Frankia alni ACN14a: one gene and its partner. The protein of the gene in region 2 interacts with the protein of the main gene of each other region in a pairwise test. Links are inferred from orthologs where the notes say so. Each region holds a gene or a part of one and is shown on either strand. Other genes may lie near its edges.

Region 1 (5,755 bases), 390 kb from region 2 along the record:
GTCAGCGCCCACAAGATCGGCGGGCCGGTCGGGGTCGGCGCACTGGTGGTGCGCCGCGGCCTCGTGCTGGAGCCGTTGACCCATGGCGGCGGCCAGGAACGCGACATCCGCTCCGGGACGCTGAACACCGCCGGGGTGGCGGCGTTCGCGGCCGCGGCGGCGACCGCCTGCGCCCAGGCGCCCCGGGAGGGCGCCCGGTTGGCCGCGCTGCGCGACGACCTCGTCCGCCGCGTTCAGGAGAAGGTGCCGGGCGCCGTGCTCAACGGCGCTGCGCTCGGTGGCGCGCCCGGCGATCCGCAGCGGTTGCCCGGCAACGCCCATCTCACGTTCCCCGGCTGCGAGGGTGACTCGCTGCTGATGCTGCTCGACGCGCGCGGCATCGAGTGTTCGACCGGTTCGGCCTGCTCGGCGGGAGTAGCCCGACCCTCCCACGTGTTGCTGGCCATGGGGGCTGGCGAGGAGCATGCGCGAGGTTCGCTGCGCTTCTCGCTCGGCCACTCGTCGCGCGCCGCCGACGTGGACGCGCTCGTCGAGGCGATCGGGCCGGTGGTGGAGCGGGCGAGCCGCGCCGGCGCGCTCGCGGGGATGACCGGCGCCTGATCCGCGCCGCGAGCGCGGCGTCGCCGGAGGATTCGGGGAACCGAGGGGTTCTGGGGAGGTGCAGGTCTGATGCGGGTGCTCGCCGCCATGTCCGGCGGGGTCGACTCCGCCGTCGCCGCCGCGCGGGCCGTCGACGCCGGCCACGACGTCACCGGCGTCCATCTCGCCCTGTCCCGATCGCCCGAGTCGGACCGGACCGGCGCCCGGGGCTGCTGCACGCTGGAGGACGCCCGCGACGCGCGCCGCGCCGCGGACGTACTGGGCATCCCGTTCTACGTGTGGGACCTGGCCGAGCGGTTCGAGACCGAGGTCATCGACCAGTTCGTGGAGTCCTACGCGGCGGGGCGCACCCCCAACCCGTGCGTGCGCTGCAACGAGCGGATCAAGTTCGCCGCGGTGCTGGACCGGGCGCTCGCCCTCGGCTTCGACGCCGTCGTCACCGGCCACCACGCCCGCCTCGACCCGGACGGCACGCTGCGCCGTTCCGTCGACCCCGCCAAGGACCAGTCCTACGTGCTCGGCACGCTGCGGCCCGAGCAGCTCGGCGCCGCGCGCTTCCCGCTGGGCGACTCCACCAAGGCGCAGGTGCGCCGGGAGGCGGCCGCGCGCGGCCTGGCCGTCGCCGACAAGCCCGACAGCCACGACATCTGCTTCATCTCCGGCGGGGACACCGGCGGCTGGCTGCGGGAGCGGATCGGCTCGCGGCCGGGGCCCATCGTCGACTCCCGGACCGGGCAGACGCTCGGCGAACACGACGGGACCTTCGCCTTCACCGTCGGTCAGCGCCGCGGCCTGCGCCTGGGGCACCCGGCGCCGGACGGGCGCCCCCGCTACGTCCTCGACATCTCCCCGGTGACCTCGACGGTCACCGTCGGCCCGGCGGAGGAGCTCGACATCCGCCGGCTGGTCGCCGACCGCGCGGCCTGGCCGCACGAGGGCGTGGTGACCTGCCAGGCCCAGGTTCGGGCGCACGGCGGGGTCGTGGCCGCCGAGGCCGAGGCGCGCGGCGACGATCTCGTCGTCACCCTCGACACGCCGGTGCGCGGGACCGCGGCGGGTCAGGCCGTCGTGCTCTACGACGGCGACCGGGTGCTCGGAGGGGGTCACATCCGCGTCACCGCCGCGTGAGCGGGCGGCGGGGCTGGGCGGGGAGCCGGGCGACGTCGGCCACAATGGCGGGATGAGGTCCGATGAGCACTGAGGCCGGCCCCGCGCCGCTGTGGCCGGCCGGCGCGGCCACCGGGGTGGGTTCGCTGCCGGGCACCGACCCCGTCGATGCCACGAAGTCGGTGTTCGACGAGCTGCCGGACCTGCCGCACCTGCCGGAGCTGCCGGCCCGCGGGCCCGGCGCCGCGATGATCGGCCGGTCGGCGGCGATCCTGCTCGACCTGCCCGTCGACCTGCAGCCGGCCGGTTGGCGGCTGGTGCCCCGCCCGGGTCTGGACCTGCGCCGTTCCCGGGACCTGCTCCGGCAGGATCTGGACGCCCTGACCGACGTCGCCGCCGACTACTCCGGGCCGCTCAAGGTCGCCGTGGCCGGGCCGTGGACGCTGGCCGCCGAGATCGAGCTGCCCCGCGGGCACAAGGCGCTGTCCGACGCCGGCGCCACCCGGGACCTCGCCGACGCACTCGCCGCCGGTCTGGCCGACCATCTCGGCGACATCGGCCGGCGGGTGCCGGGCGCGCGGCTGATCGTCCAGCTCGACGAGCCGTCGCTGCCGCTGGTGCTGGCCGGTCGGGTGCGTACCCCCAGCGGCTTCTCGGTGGTGCCGGCTGTCGAGGAGGGCCTGGTGGTGCAGCGGCTGCGTGCCGTCGCCGACGCCACCCGCGCGCTGCCCGGCGTCGCCGGGGTCGGGGTGCACTGCTGCGCGGCGGACGTGCCGCTGGCGGCGCTGCGCGACGCCGGGGTGGATTTCGTCGGCCTCGACGCGGCCCTGCTGACCCGCGCGCAGGACGACGCGGTCGGCGAGCTCGTGGAGGCCGGGGTGCGCCTGATCGCGGGCCTGATCGCCACCGGCGCCTCGGTGCCCACCGGCGGCTCGGTGGCCACCGGCGGCGGGTCGGCGAAACTGTCGGACGTCCGCCGTACCGTCGAGCCCGTCACTGCACTGTGGAGCCGGCTCGGATTCCGGCCCGAACAGCTCGGGGAGGTGGTCGCCGTGGCACCCGCGTGCGGCCTTGCGGGATTCGACGTCGGCGCGGCCAGGGCGGTCATGCGGCACTGCCGCCGGGCGGGCCGCGCCCTGGTCGACGCGCCGGCATGAACGCGCCACCGGGCTCCGGCGACGCGGCTGCGTCCGCGCTCGAGGCCGCGTCCCAGGCGGAGGCGTCCGAGGTGGAGGCGTCCGAGGCGGAGGCTGCCTCCGCGGTCGAGGCTGCGTCCGCGGTCGGGGCCGGGGGCGCGGTGCAACCGGCCGTCGCCGCCTCCGTCGCGGACCGGGCCCGCGCCGCCGAGCTCGCCCGCGAGCTGGACGAGCACGCCTACCGGTACTACGTGCTGGACTCGCCGACCGTCTCCGACGCCGAGTACGACCGGCTGATGCGGGAGCTCACCGCGCTCGAGGAGCACCACCCCGAGCTGCGCACCCCGGACTCGCCGACGCAGAAGGTGGCCGGGTCGTACTCGACCCTGTTCACCCCCGTGGAGCATCTCGAGCGGCTGCTGTCGCTGGACAACGTCTTCGACGACGACGAGTTCCACCTGTGGGCCGCGCGCGCGGCACGGGAGACCGAGGTCGACGGCTGGTTGTGCGAGCTGAAGATCGACGGGCTCGCCGTGGACCTGGTTTACGAGGAGGGCCGGCTCGTGCGCGCGGCGACCCGCGGCGACGGGCGTACGGGGGAGGACATCACGCCCAACATCCGCACGCTGGCGAGCGTGCCGACCCGGCTGCGCGGGGCGAGCGTGCCGGAGCTGCTGGAGGTCCGCGGCGAGGTCTTCTTCCCGACCGAGAAGTTCGCCGAGCTCAACGCGTCGTTGGTGGCCGGCGGCGGCAAGCCGTTCGCCAACCCGCGCAACGCGGCCGCCGGGTCGCTGCGCCAGAAGGATCCCCGGGTCACCGCCACCCGCCCGCTCGACATGATCGTCCATGGCCTGGGGGCGCAGCGCGGGTTCGACGCCGCCTCCCAGTCCGCGGCCTACGCCCGGTTCGCCGAGTTCGGGCTGCCCGTCTCGACCCACTTCGAGGTGCTGGCGTCGGTGGGCGACGTGCTGGCGTTCATCCACCGCTGGGGGCGGGCCCGCCACGACGTCGAGCACGAGATCGACGGGGTGGTCGTCAAGGTCGACGCGTTCGCGTTGCAACGCCGGCTCGGGTCGACGTCGAAGGCGCCGCGGTGGGCGGTGGCCTTCAAGTACCCGCCGGAGGAGGTCACGACGAAGCTGCGCGACATCCGGGTGAACGTCGGCCGCACGGGCCGGGTGACCCCGTTCGGCGAGCTCGAACCGGTGCTCGTCGCCGGCTCCACGGTGGGCCTGGCGACCCTGCACAACGTCGACGAGGTCGGCCGCAAGGGCGTCCTGATCGGCGACACGGTCGTGCTGCGCAAGGCCGGCGACGTGATCCCGGAGATCGTCGGCCCCGTCGTCGACCTGCGCGACGGCACCGAGCGCGCCTTCGTCATGCCCACCCACTGCCCCGAGTGCGGCACCGAGCTGGTGCGACCCGAGGGTGAGGTGGACATCCGCTGCCCGAACACCGACGCCTGCCCGGCGCAGCTCCGCGAGTTGATCTTCCACCTTGCCTCGCGGAACGCGCTGGACATCGACGGCCTCGGCTACGAGACGGCGATCGCCCTGCTCGAGGCCGACCGGGTCGGCGACATCGGCGACATCTTCCACCTGACCCCGGAGTCGTTCGAGGGACTGCGCGGCTTCGGTCAGAAGAAGATCGACCAGATCCTGCGCGGCGTCGAGGCGGCCCGCCACCGGCCGCTGTGGCGGCTGCTGGTCGGTCTGTCCATCCGCCACGTCGGGCCGACCGCGGCGCGCGCGCTCGCCCGGGAGCTGCGCTCGCTCGACGCGATCGCCGCCGCCCCCGCCGAGCAGCTCGCCGCCGTCGAGGGCGTCGGTCCGAAGATCGCCAGTGCGGTGGTGGACTGGTTCGCCGACGCCCGCCACCGCGACATCGTCGCCCGCATCGCCGCGGGTGGCGCCTCGCTCGCCGACGCCGGGGCCGCGGAGGGCCCCCGCCCGCTTGACGGCGTCGCGGTGGTCATCACCGGGACGCTCGACGGCTGGAGCCGCGACTCGGCGACCGAGGCGGTGCAGGGCCGCGGCGGCAAGGTCACCGGCTCGGTCAGCAAGAAGACGGCCTTCGTCGTCGTCGGCGCCGATCCGGGGGCGGCCAAGTACGACAAGGCGCGCAGCCTCGGCGTGCCGGTGCTCGACGAGGCCGGGTTCGCCGTGCTGCTCGAACGGGGCGCGGACGCCGCGCGCGAGCGTGCCGTGGCCGCCGACGCCCCGGCTGCCCCGGCCGCGCCGGACACCTCGGGTGGCCAGGGCGCACCGGACGTCGACTCCGCCCGCCGGGCGCAGCGGGCGCAGCGGGCGCAGGATGATGCCCCGCCGGGGTGACCGGGGCGGGGCGCCGGCGGGGGCGCCGTCGGCGTCAGGGGCGGTCCGTTCTGCTCAGGCTCGCCGCGATGCCGGCGAGGTGGGCCAGCCGATCGATCTCGGAGGGGCGGAAGGCCGGGCCACCCGGGCGGCCGATGAGGATGACCAGCCGGTCGCCGCCGACGGGCGCCGCGGCGAGTTCCATGCTGACCGCCTCCCAGCGAGGCGGGAAGGTGCCCTCGGCCGGCCCGATCCGCCGCGCGCGGTCCAGCGGCAGCCAGGGCAGCGGTAACCGCACCCGCTCGGGCACCCCGAGGTCGTCCCCGCCGAGGGTGGGCGCGCCGACCGAGGTCTCCCGCACCCGCACGTCGTCGGCGCCGACGTGTTCGAGCAGCACCGCCCAGTCGGCGTTGAACACGCCCGGGGCCAGTTCCGTCAGGGTCGCCGGGGCGTCGAGGGGCCGCTCGGTCAGCGCGTCGACGAGGTCGAGGTCGCTGGCCACGCCCCCGCCGTCGGCGAGGAACGGCCGCAGCGACTCGACAACCACACCCGGTACCGAGTGGGCCGCGCTCATCGCCCGGTCCGCGAGTCCGCCCGGCG
Region 2 (8,340 bases):
GCCCGCTGGTCACCACGACGGCACCGGGCGCGGTGCCCAGCCGGGCGAGCCGTTCCAGGGCCGGACTGTCCACGACGGCGACCTCGGCCGGTCCGGCGAGCAGCGCCTCGGCGACCGCTCCGGCCCAGCCGGCGAACCGGGCGTCGCGGGACAGCAGCGGCGCGAACCGGGCCACGGTCGCCTCGGCGGTGCTCCGGTGCTCGGCCGAGCCGGTCAGGGCCGCGTAGGTCAGCAGGGCACCCGCCACCGCCGCCTGGCCCGACGGGGTCGCCGAGTCCGAGTCGTCGCGGGGGCGGCGCAGCAGCGCCTCCGCGTCGTCCGCGGTGTCGAAGAAGCCGCCGTCCGGCGCGGCGAACCGGGCCCGGACCACCTCGAGCAGCTCCCCGGCCAGGGTCAGCCACTCCGGATCACCGGTGACCTGGTGCAGGGTGAGCAGCCCCTCGGCGACGTCGCCGTAGTCCTCCAGCACGCCGGCGTTCGTCCCGACCCGGCCGTCCCGGCTGGTGCGCCGCAGCCGGCCCGCCACGAGGTGGACGTCGCGCAGCAGCACGGCCGCGTCCTCGGCGGCGCGGATCCAGGCCGGCTCGTCGAGCAGCGCCCCGGCCTCGGCGAGGGCGGCGATGGCCAGCCCGTTCCACGCGGCGACCACCTTGTCGTCCCGGGCGGGCTGCGGACGGCCGGCCCGGGCGGCGGCCAGGGCCGCGCGCACCGCCGCGAAGCGCGCCGCGTCGGGCGGGTCCGCCGGAAGCTGCAGCACCGACGTCCCGTGCTCGAACGTGCCCTCCGCGGTGACGCCGAAGATCTCCGCTGCCCAGGCACCGTCGTCCGCGCCGAGGGCGGCGCGCAGGCCGGCGGGTGTCCACGAGTAGCTCGCGCCCTCCTCGGGCTGCGCGTGGGCCGCCGGGACGCCCGCCGGCACCGCGTCCGCGTCGAGCGCCGAGGCGAACCCGCCCTGCGGGGTACGCAGGTCGGCGAGCAGGAACGCCGCGGTCTCCCGGACCACCCGCTGGGCCAGCGGCGAGCCGGTGGCCCGCCACAGGTGCAGGTACACCCGCAGCAGCTGGGCGTTGTCGTAGAGCATCTTCTCGAAGTGCGGGACGGTCCACGTCGCGTCGACGCTGTAGCGGGCGAAGCCGCCGGCGAGCTGGTCGTACATGCCGCCGCGGGCCATTCGCTCGCAGGTCAGCGCCACCATCTCCAGGCTGTGCCCGTCGCCGGTGCGGGCGGCGTGGCGCAACAGCATCTCCGCGACCATGGACGGCGGGAACTTCGGCGCCCCGCCGAAACCGCCGTGCCGCGCGTCGAACCGGGCGGACAGGCCCGCGACGGCCGTGTCCAGCAGCGGCGGGCTCAGCTCGTCGGCGACGCCGGAGGTGGGGCTCGCGGCGAGCCCGGCGACCGGGCCGCGCGCCGCCGCCTCCGCCAGCCGGCGGGCGATGTCGGCTCCCGACTCCTCGATCTCCGCCCGCCTGGTCTGCCAGGCGGCGACCACTGCCTCCAGCACCTGGCGGAACGACCCCATGCCCGGCCGGGGCCGGGGCGGGAAGTAGGTGCCCGCGAAGAACGGCTCGGCGGTCGGGGTGAGGAAGACCGTCATCGGCCAACCGCCGTGACCGGTCAGGGCGACGGTGACGTCCATGTAGACGGAGTCGACGTCCGGCCGCTCCTCCCGGTCCACCTTGATGTTGACGAAGTGGTCGTTCATGTAGGCGGCGGTGACCACGTCCTCGAACGACTCGTGCGCCATGACGTGGCACCAGTGGCAGGACGCGTAGCCCACCGAGAGCAGCACGGGCACCCCTCGGCGGGCCGCCTCGGCGAACGCCTCCGGGCACCACGGCCACCAGTCGACGGGGTTGTCCGCATGCTGGAGCAGGTACGGAGACGTCTGCTCCGCCAGCTTGTTCGGCACCGGGCAACTCCTCAGGGTCTGGCGTCGCCCGGGTCTGTGGAGCCCCGGGTCACTGGCTATGCAACCAAAGCGGCGAGCGGCTATGCCCCCACCCGTGCCCCGGCGCGCCGACTGTGGCCATCGGCACCCCCAACTCGCCAGCCACCCCTGCCGGGCGCCGGCGGGTCAGCCCCTCGGCGACGTGTCGTCGAGGGCACCGTCCGATGGGTCAGCCGCGGAAGATGTCGTGGGTACCGACCCGAAGCCAGATCACATGCGGGTCGGTACCGCGACCCGGCAGCGGATCCCCGTACGTCCACAGCGCCCGGCCGTCCGGCGCCCAGGTCATCTCGAACAGGCCCGGCTTCGACGTGAACGCCTTGACCCGCAGCGACGGGTGAAATCGCGGACGGAGAGACCCTGAACGAACAGCCGCCGGGCGGGCAGGAACGCGGCGCGCTGCTCCGGCCGAAGCCGGTGGTGCTCCGCCAGTCCCACCCGTGCCCCGCGGGATGCCTGAACATGCCAGCAGATGCCAGGGGCGGCGTCGGGTGAGACAGGGTGAGACCCGGCACGGCACCATGGCGGCGACCCTCGGGTGGAGGAAAACCGATTGCCGAGGTCGATCATCGTGGCGACCATGGAGGGGAAGATCACCCGGTGCCCGGGACTGCTCGGGCGGCACGGTCCGTTCGTGGTGGCGTGCGGTCGGAACCGGGTTGTGCGGCACCGGATACGCTCGGGGGAAGGCACGATCCCGGCTCCTCCGCTCGCCCACCCGTTCGCCGTCCACTCGCTCGACCGCCGTCCGCCAGGCCGCCGTTGCGCCGCGAGAGCGGTCGAGGAGTCGCCGCGGGCACGCGGCAGGGTTGTCGCAGGGTCGGCGTACCAACGAGTTGGGGTGGCACGAGCGAATGAGTGAGACGGCCGAGCACGGTACCGGCGCCGCGAACGCCACGGCATCCCCGTCCGGCGCTGTACCCCCCTCCGGTGCCACGGCCACGGCCGGGACCGGCGACGAGCCGGGGTTCCGCTACGACGCCCGGCTCGCCGCGGACATCGAGCGCCGCTGGCAGCGCCGGTGGGCCGACGAGGGCACGTTCAACTCGCCGAACCCGGTCGGGCCGCTCGCCGCGGGCTTCGACGAGGTCGCCGGGCGCGAGCCGTTCTACATCATGGACATGTTCCCGTACCCCAGCGGCACCGGCCTGCACGTCGGTCACCCGCTCGGGTACATCGGCACCGACGTGTTCGCCCGCTACCTGCGCATGTCCGGCCGCCACGTGCTGCACCCGTTCGGCTACGACGCCTTCGGCCTGCCCGCGGAGCAGTACGCCATCAACACCGGCCAGCACCCGCGCACGACCACCGACGCCAACATCGCCAACATGCGCCGGCAGCTGTCCCGGCTGGGGCTCGGCCACGACACCCGCCGCGAGATAGCCACGACCGACGTCGGGTACTACCGCTGGACGCAGTGGATCTTCGAGCAGATCTTCGACGCCTGGTACGACCCGCAGGCCGGCCGGGCGCGACCGATCGCCGAGCTGATCGCCGAGTTCGAGGCCGGGACCCGCTCGCCGGCGGCCGGCCCCGCCGCCGGCACCACCGCCGTGTCGGTCGACGCCGTGCGCGCCGCGAACCCGACGGGCCTGCCCTGGGCCGAGCTGGACCGGGTCACCCGCCGCCGGGTCGTCGACGCCCACCGGCTGGCCTACATCTCCGAGCAGCTCGTCAACTGGTGCCCCGGGCTCGGCACCGTGCTGGCGAACGAGGAGGTCACCGCCGAGGGCCGCAGTGACATCGGGAACTACCCGGTGTTCCGCCGGCCGCTGCGGCAGTGGGTGCTGCGGATCACCGCCTACGCCGAGCGGCTGGTCGACGACCTCGACCTGGTCGACTGGTCCGACTCGATCAAGCAGATGCAGCGCAACTGGATCGGCCCGAGCGACGGCGCCGGCGTCGAGTTCGCCGTCGTCCCCCCGTCCGGCTCGGCCGGGGCGGCGCCCGGCCAGCGCATCGAGGTGTACACCACCCGGCCCGACACCCTCGCCGGGGCGACCTTCCTGGTGCTCGCCCCCGAACATCCGCAGGTCGACGCGCTGGTCGCCGACGCGTGGCCGGCCGGCACCCCCGGCGCCTGGCGCTTCCCCGCCGGCCGCGGCCCGGCCGTCGGCGAGGCCGCCGAGGTGGCGGCCGAGGAGGTGGCGGCCGAGGAGGTGGGAGCCGCCGAGGTCGAGGCCGCCGCCGCGGACCCCGCCTGGACGCCGCGCGCCGCCGTCGAGGCGTACCGGGCCTTCGCCGCGCGGCGCAGCGACCGCCAGCGCGGCGAGGAGGTCGACCGCACGGGCGTGTTCACCGGTGCCTACGTGCGCAACCCGGTGGGCGGCGGGCTGCTCCCCGTCTTCCTCGCGGACTACGTGCTCGTCGGCTACGGCACCGGCGCGATCATGGCCGTGCCGGCGCACGACAGCCGGGACTTCAGCTTCGCCCGCGCGTTCGACCTGCCGATCCCGGCGGTGCTGGCGCCGGACGAGCAGTGGTACGCCGAGCACCGGGTGACCCCGGGCGCCCCGCCGTCCGCGTGGCCTGAGGCGTTCGGCGGCGAGGGTGCCTACCTGCCCGGGCCCGCGGGTACGCCGGTGCTCGCCGGCCTGACCAAGCCCGACGCGATCAAGACGACGGTGCGGTGGTTGGAGGACGGCGGCCACGGCCGGCTGGCCCGGTCCTACCGGCTGCGGGACTGGCTGTTCTCCCGGCAGCGCTACTGGGGCGAGCCGTTCCCGATCGTCTTCGACGACGACGGCCTGCCGTACGCCGTCCCGGACGAGCTGCTGCCCGTCGAACTGCCCGAGATGACCGACTTCCGGCCGACGGCGATGGCCGAGGACGACGAGAGCGATCCGGTGCCGCCGCTGGCCCGCGTGGCCGACTGGGCGAGCGTCACGCTCGACCTCGGTGACGGCCCGAAGCGCTACCGGCGCGAGACGAACACGATGCCGCAGTGGGCCGGGTCCTGCTGGTACCACCTGCGCTACCTGGACCCGACCAACACCGAGCGGTTCGTCGACGAGACCGTCGAGCGGTACTGGCTGGCCAAGCCGGGCGCGGCGGCCGGCGACGGCGGCGTCGACCTCTACGTCGGCGGCGTCGAGCACGCGGTGCTGCACCTGCTCTACGCCCGGTTCTGGCAGAAGGTGCTCTACGACCTGGGGCACGTGTCGTCCAAGGAGCCGTTCAAGCGGCTGTTCAACCAGGGCTACATCCAGGCCGACGCGTTCACCGACGCCCGCGGGATGTACGTCCCGGCGGCCGAGGTGAAGCAGACCGACGACGGCCGCTTCACCCACCACGGCGCGCCGGTCGACCGCCGCTCCGGCAAGATGGGCAAGAGCCTGAAGAACAGCGTCAGCCCGGACGAGATGTACGAGCGGTTCGGCGCCGACACGCTGCGCGTCTACGAGATGGCGATGGGTCCGCTCGACGCCGACCGGCCCTGGCACACCGACGACATCGTCGGCTCCCACCGGTTCCTGCAGCGCCTGTGGCGCGCGGTCGTCGACGAGGGCAGCGGCACGGTCGCCGTCTCCGACGAGCAGCTGGACGCCGAGGCCACCCGCGTCCTGCACCGGACGATCATCACGTTGGCGGCGGAGTACGCGGGCCTGCGGTTCAACACGGCCGTCGCCCGGCTCATCGAGCTGACGAACTACGTCTCGAAGCGGTACGGCCAGGCCGCGACGCCCCGGGCGCTGGCCGAGCCGCTCGTCCTGATGGTGGCGCCGCTGGCCCCGCACATCGCGGAGGAGCTCTGGACCCGGCTCGGGCACAGCGAGTCGGTGAGCCGCGCGGCCTTCCCCGTGGGCGACCCGGCGCTGGCCGCCGAGTCCGAGCGGACCATCCCGGTCCAGGTGAACGGGAAGGTGCGGTTCACCCTCCAGGTACCCGACGGTGCCGCAGAGCCCGTGATCCGCGAGCTGCTCACCGCGCACCCCGACTACGCGCGCCAGACCGAGGGCCGAACCATCAAGAAGACCATCATCGTGCCCGGCCGCATCGTCAACATCGCCCTGGGCTGACCGCTCCCGCCACCACCCTGCTTATCCGGAGGGATAAATCGGACACGAAACCCTCCGGATAAGCAGAAGATCCGGAAGCGGCCGAGGGGAGACTGCTTAGCGGCCGCCGGGACCCGGGGGGCCGGGCTGGGCGGGCAGGTCGAGATGCTCGCCCTCGCCATCCGTGGCCGCGGCGTCGTCGACGACCTCGCCGTCGATCACCGGGCCGCGCCGGCCGGCCAGCACCGAGCGGCGGCGGATCGCCTGGCGGGGGTCGACCGGGCCGGTGAGCCGGTCGGGATCGACCCCGAGGAAGTCACCGTTCGCCACGTTCGCGCGCATCCGGCGCAGGCTCTTCGAGAGCATGAAGAACAGCCCGGTGGAGACCACGATCAGCCCCACGACGATGAGCAGTCCGAGACCGCCCGCGCTGCTCTCCTGCTCGGCCAGCACGGAACCGGCGAAGATCTCGTTCACGGTGACGTCCTCACACCCGGATCCAAACTCTGCGGTCTACCCGCCGCTGCGCCGCGCGCGAGCGCGCGACCGGCTCCGCCCAGCGGGCGGTGCGCCGTGGGCTCCCGGCGGTGCCCACCCCGACATTACGCCGCGCCGGACCGCCGCCGGCGGGCGCCGATCAGCTCCCGCCGGCCGGCCGGCCACCCGCCGTGCGCACGGTCACACGCCGTTGAACAGGTCGTCCTCGGGCAGCGTGCCGACCTCGATCAGCGATCGGGCGAGTTGGTAGTCCTCGGTGGGCCAGACCTCCCGCTGCACGTCGAGCGGGACCCGGAACCACCATCCGGTGGGATCGACCTGGGTGGCGTGCGCGATCAGGGCGCGATCGCGGGTGGCGAACCAGTCCGCGCACGGCACCCGGGTGGTGAGCCGGCCGGCGTCCGCCGCCCGGTCGGCCCACTCGTCGAGGCGTTCCGTGTAGGGGGACTCCAGGCCGCGGGCCAGCAGCGCCTCGTGCAGCGCGAGGATGCGCTCCTTGTGGAAAGTGAGGTGGTAGTAGAGCTTGAGCGGCTGCCAGGGGGCGAGCCCGGCGTCCACCCCCACCTCGGGATAGCGCTCGGGGTCGCCGGCCGCCTCGAACGCCTCGATGCTGATGTTGTGCGTCATGACGTGGTCGGGGTGCGGATAACCGCCGGACTCGTCGTAGGTCGTGATGACCTGCGGCCGGAAGGTGCGAATCAGCCTGACCAGGGGCCGGGCCGCCGCGGTGAGGGGCGTGGTGGCGAAGCGCCCCGGCGGCACGGGCGGCAGCGGGTCGCCCTCGGGCAGGCCGGAGTCGACGAAGCCGAGCCACTCCTGGCGGACGCCAAGGATGCGCCGGGCGTTCTCCATCTCCTCGCGGCGGATCTCGGTGATGCGCTCGGCGACGCCGGGTTGGTCCATCGCCGGGTTGAGGACACTGCCCTCCTCTCCGCCGGTACATGTCACGACCAGCACGTCCACGCCCTCGCTCGCGTAACGCGCCATCGTGGCCGCGCCCTTACTGGACTCGTCATCGGGGTGGGCATGGATGGCCATGAGACGCAGGCCATGCCGCTCGTCGACCGAAGGCATGCCACCATTGTCGCTGACGGCCGGGCCGGACCACGGCCATCGACCTGGGTGGCCGTGGCGTGACCGCCGTGCTACACCACTGTGCGGAACCATGGAGCCCGCCTCCACGTTTGATCTGGAAAAGTCACCCAACGCCGTGGCACAATGCACCGTCCGCGCATGCGGTGACGGGTGCGACGTCGCCGGCCGGCGTACCGACATCGGTGTCGGTCCGGCCCCAGGGGGACCGATGGAGCCCGGCACCCGTTCGCCGTGCTCCCGCTCCGCCAGGCGTGCGGTCTTGGTCCACACCACGGACTGACGGATCACCCGGAAGGGTAGAACCGCTGGTCTGGGGTCTCCCGGCGGTGGACGGCCGGTGCTGGAGTCAGCGGGCTCGACCCTGGATTCCTTGATTCACCTTGATATCGTGACCCTTTTGATGTTCACCGAGGAGCGTGACCCGCGTGACGCAGCAGACTTGGCTCACTCAGGAGGCATACGACCGGCTCCGCTCCGAGCTCGACTACCTCACCGGCCCCTGGCGCACGGAGATCGCGACCAAGATCGAGGCGGCCCGCGAGGAGGGCGACCTCAAGGAGAACGGCGGTTACCACGCCGCCAAGGAGGAGCAGGGCAAGCAGGAGGCCCGGATCCGCCAGCTCTCCGACCTGCTACGGGACGCCCAGGTGGGCGAGTCGCCCGCCACGACCGGTGAGGCCGGTCCGGGCACGGTCGTCGAGGTGCGCTTCCCCGGCGAGCAGGAGACCGAGAAGTTCCTCATCGGCTCCCGCGAGGACCACAGCGCTCCCATCGACGTGTTCTCCCCCGCCTCCCCGC

What was found. Proteins that work in one complex are often made in the same cells at the same time.
Region 1: the proteins of FRAAL_RS27080 (region 2) and ligA interact in binary tests that used the Escherichia coli proteins (3 or more experiments, as listed by UniProt). The link is inferred for Frankia alni ACN14a from one-to-one orthologs.

What each region holds. Positions count from the first base shown.
Region 1 is NC_008278.1:6,344,934-6,350,688, reverse strand. Bases 2,461-5,518 are described here. They hold ligA (NAD-dependent DNA ligase LigA), read left to right. Parts: upstream 2,461-2,860; coding sequence 2,861-5,176; downstream 5,177-5,518. Other genes in these bases: FRAAL_RS25520 (ACT domain-containing protein), read right to left, coding at 5,211-5,518; FRAAL_RS25530 (methionine synthase), read left to right, coding at 2,461-2,864. Outside these bases: FRAAL_RS25540 (cysteine desulfurase family protein), read left to right, coding at 1-600; tRNA 2-thiouridine(34) synthase MnmA, read left to right, coding at 670-1,728; more of FRAAL_RS25530, read left to right, coding at 1,791-2,460; more of FRAAL_RS25520, read right to left, coding at 5,519-5,755. UniProt on the Escherichia coli protein: DNA ligase that catalyzes the formation of phosphodiester linkages between 5'-phosphoryl and 3'-hydroxyl groups in double-stranded DNA using NAD as a coenzyme and as the energy source for the reaction.
Region 2 is NC_008278.1:6,733,160-6,741,499, forward strand. The notes cover bases 2,487-6,170. They hold FRAAL_RS27080 (leucine--tRNA ligase), read left to right. Parts: upstream 2,487-2,805; coding sequence 2,806-5,970; downstream 5,971-6,170. Other genes in these bases: FRAAL_RS27085 (hypothetical protein), read right to left, coding at 6,067-6,170. Outside these bases: FRAAL_RS27070 (thioredoxin domain-containing protein), read right to left, coding at 1-1,912; more of FRAAL_RS27085, read right to left, coding at 6,171-6,426; mycothiol conjugate amidase Mca, read right to left, coding at 6,628-7,521; transcription elongation factor GreA, read left to right, coding at 7,968-8,340.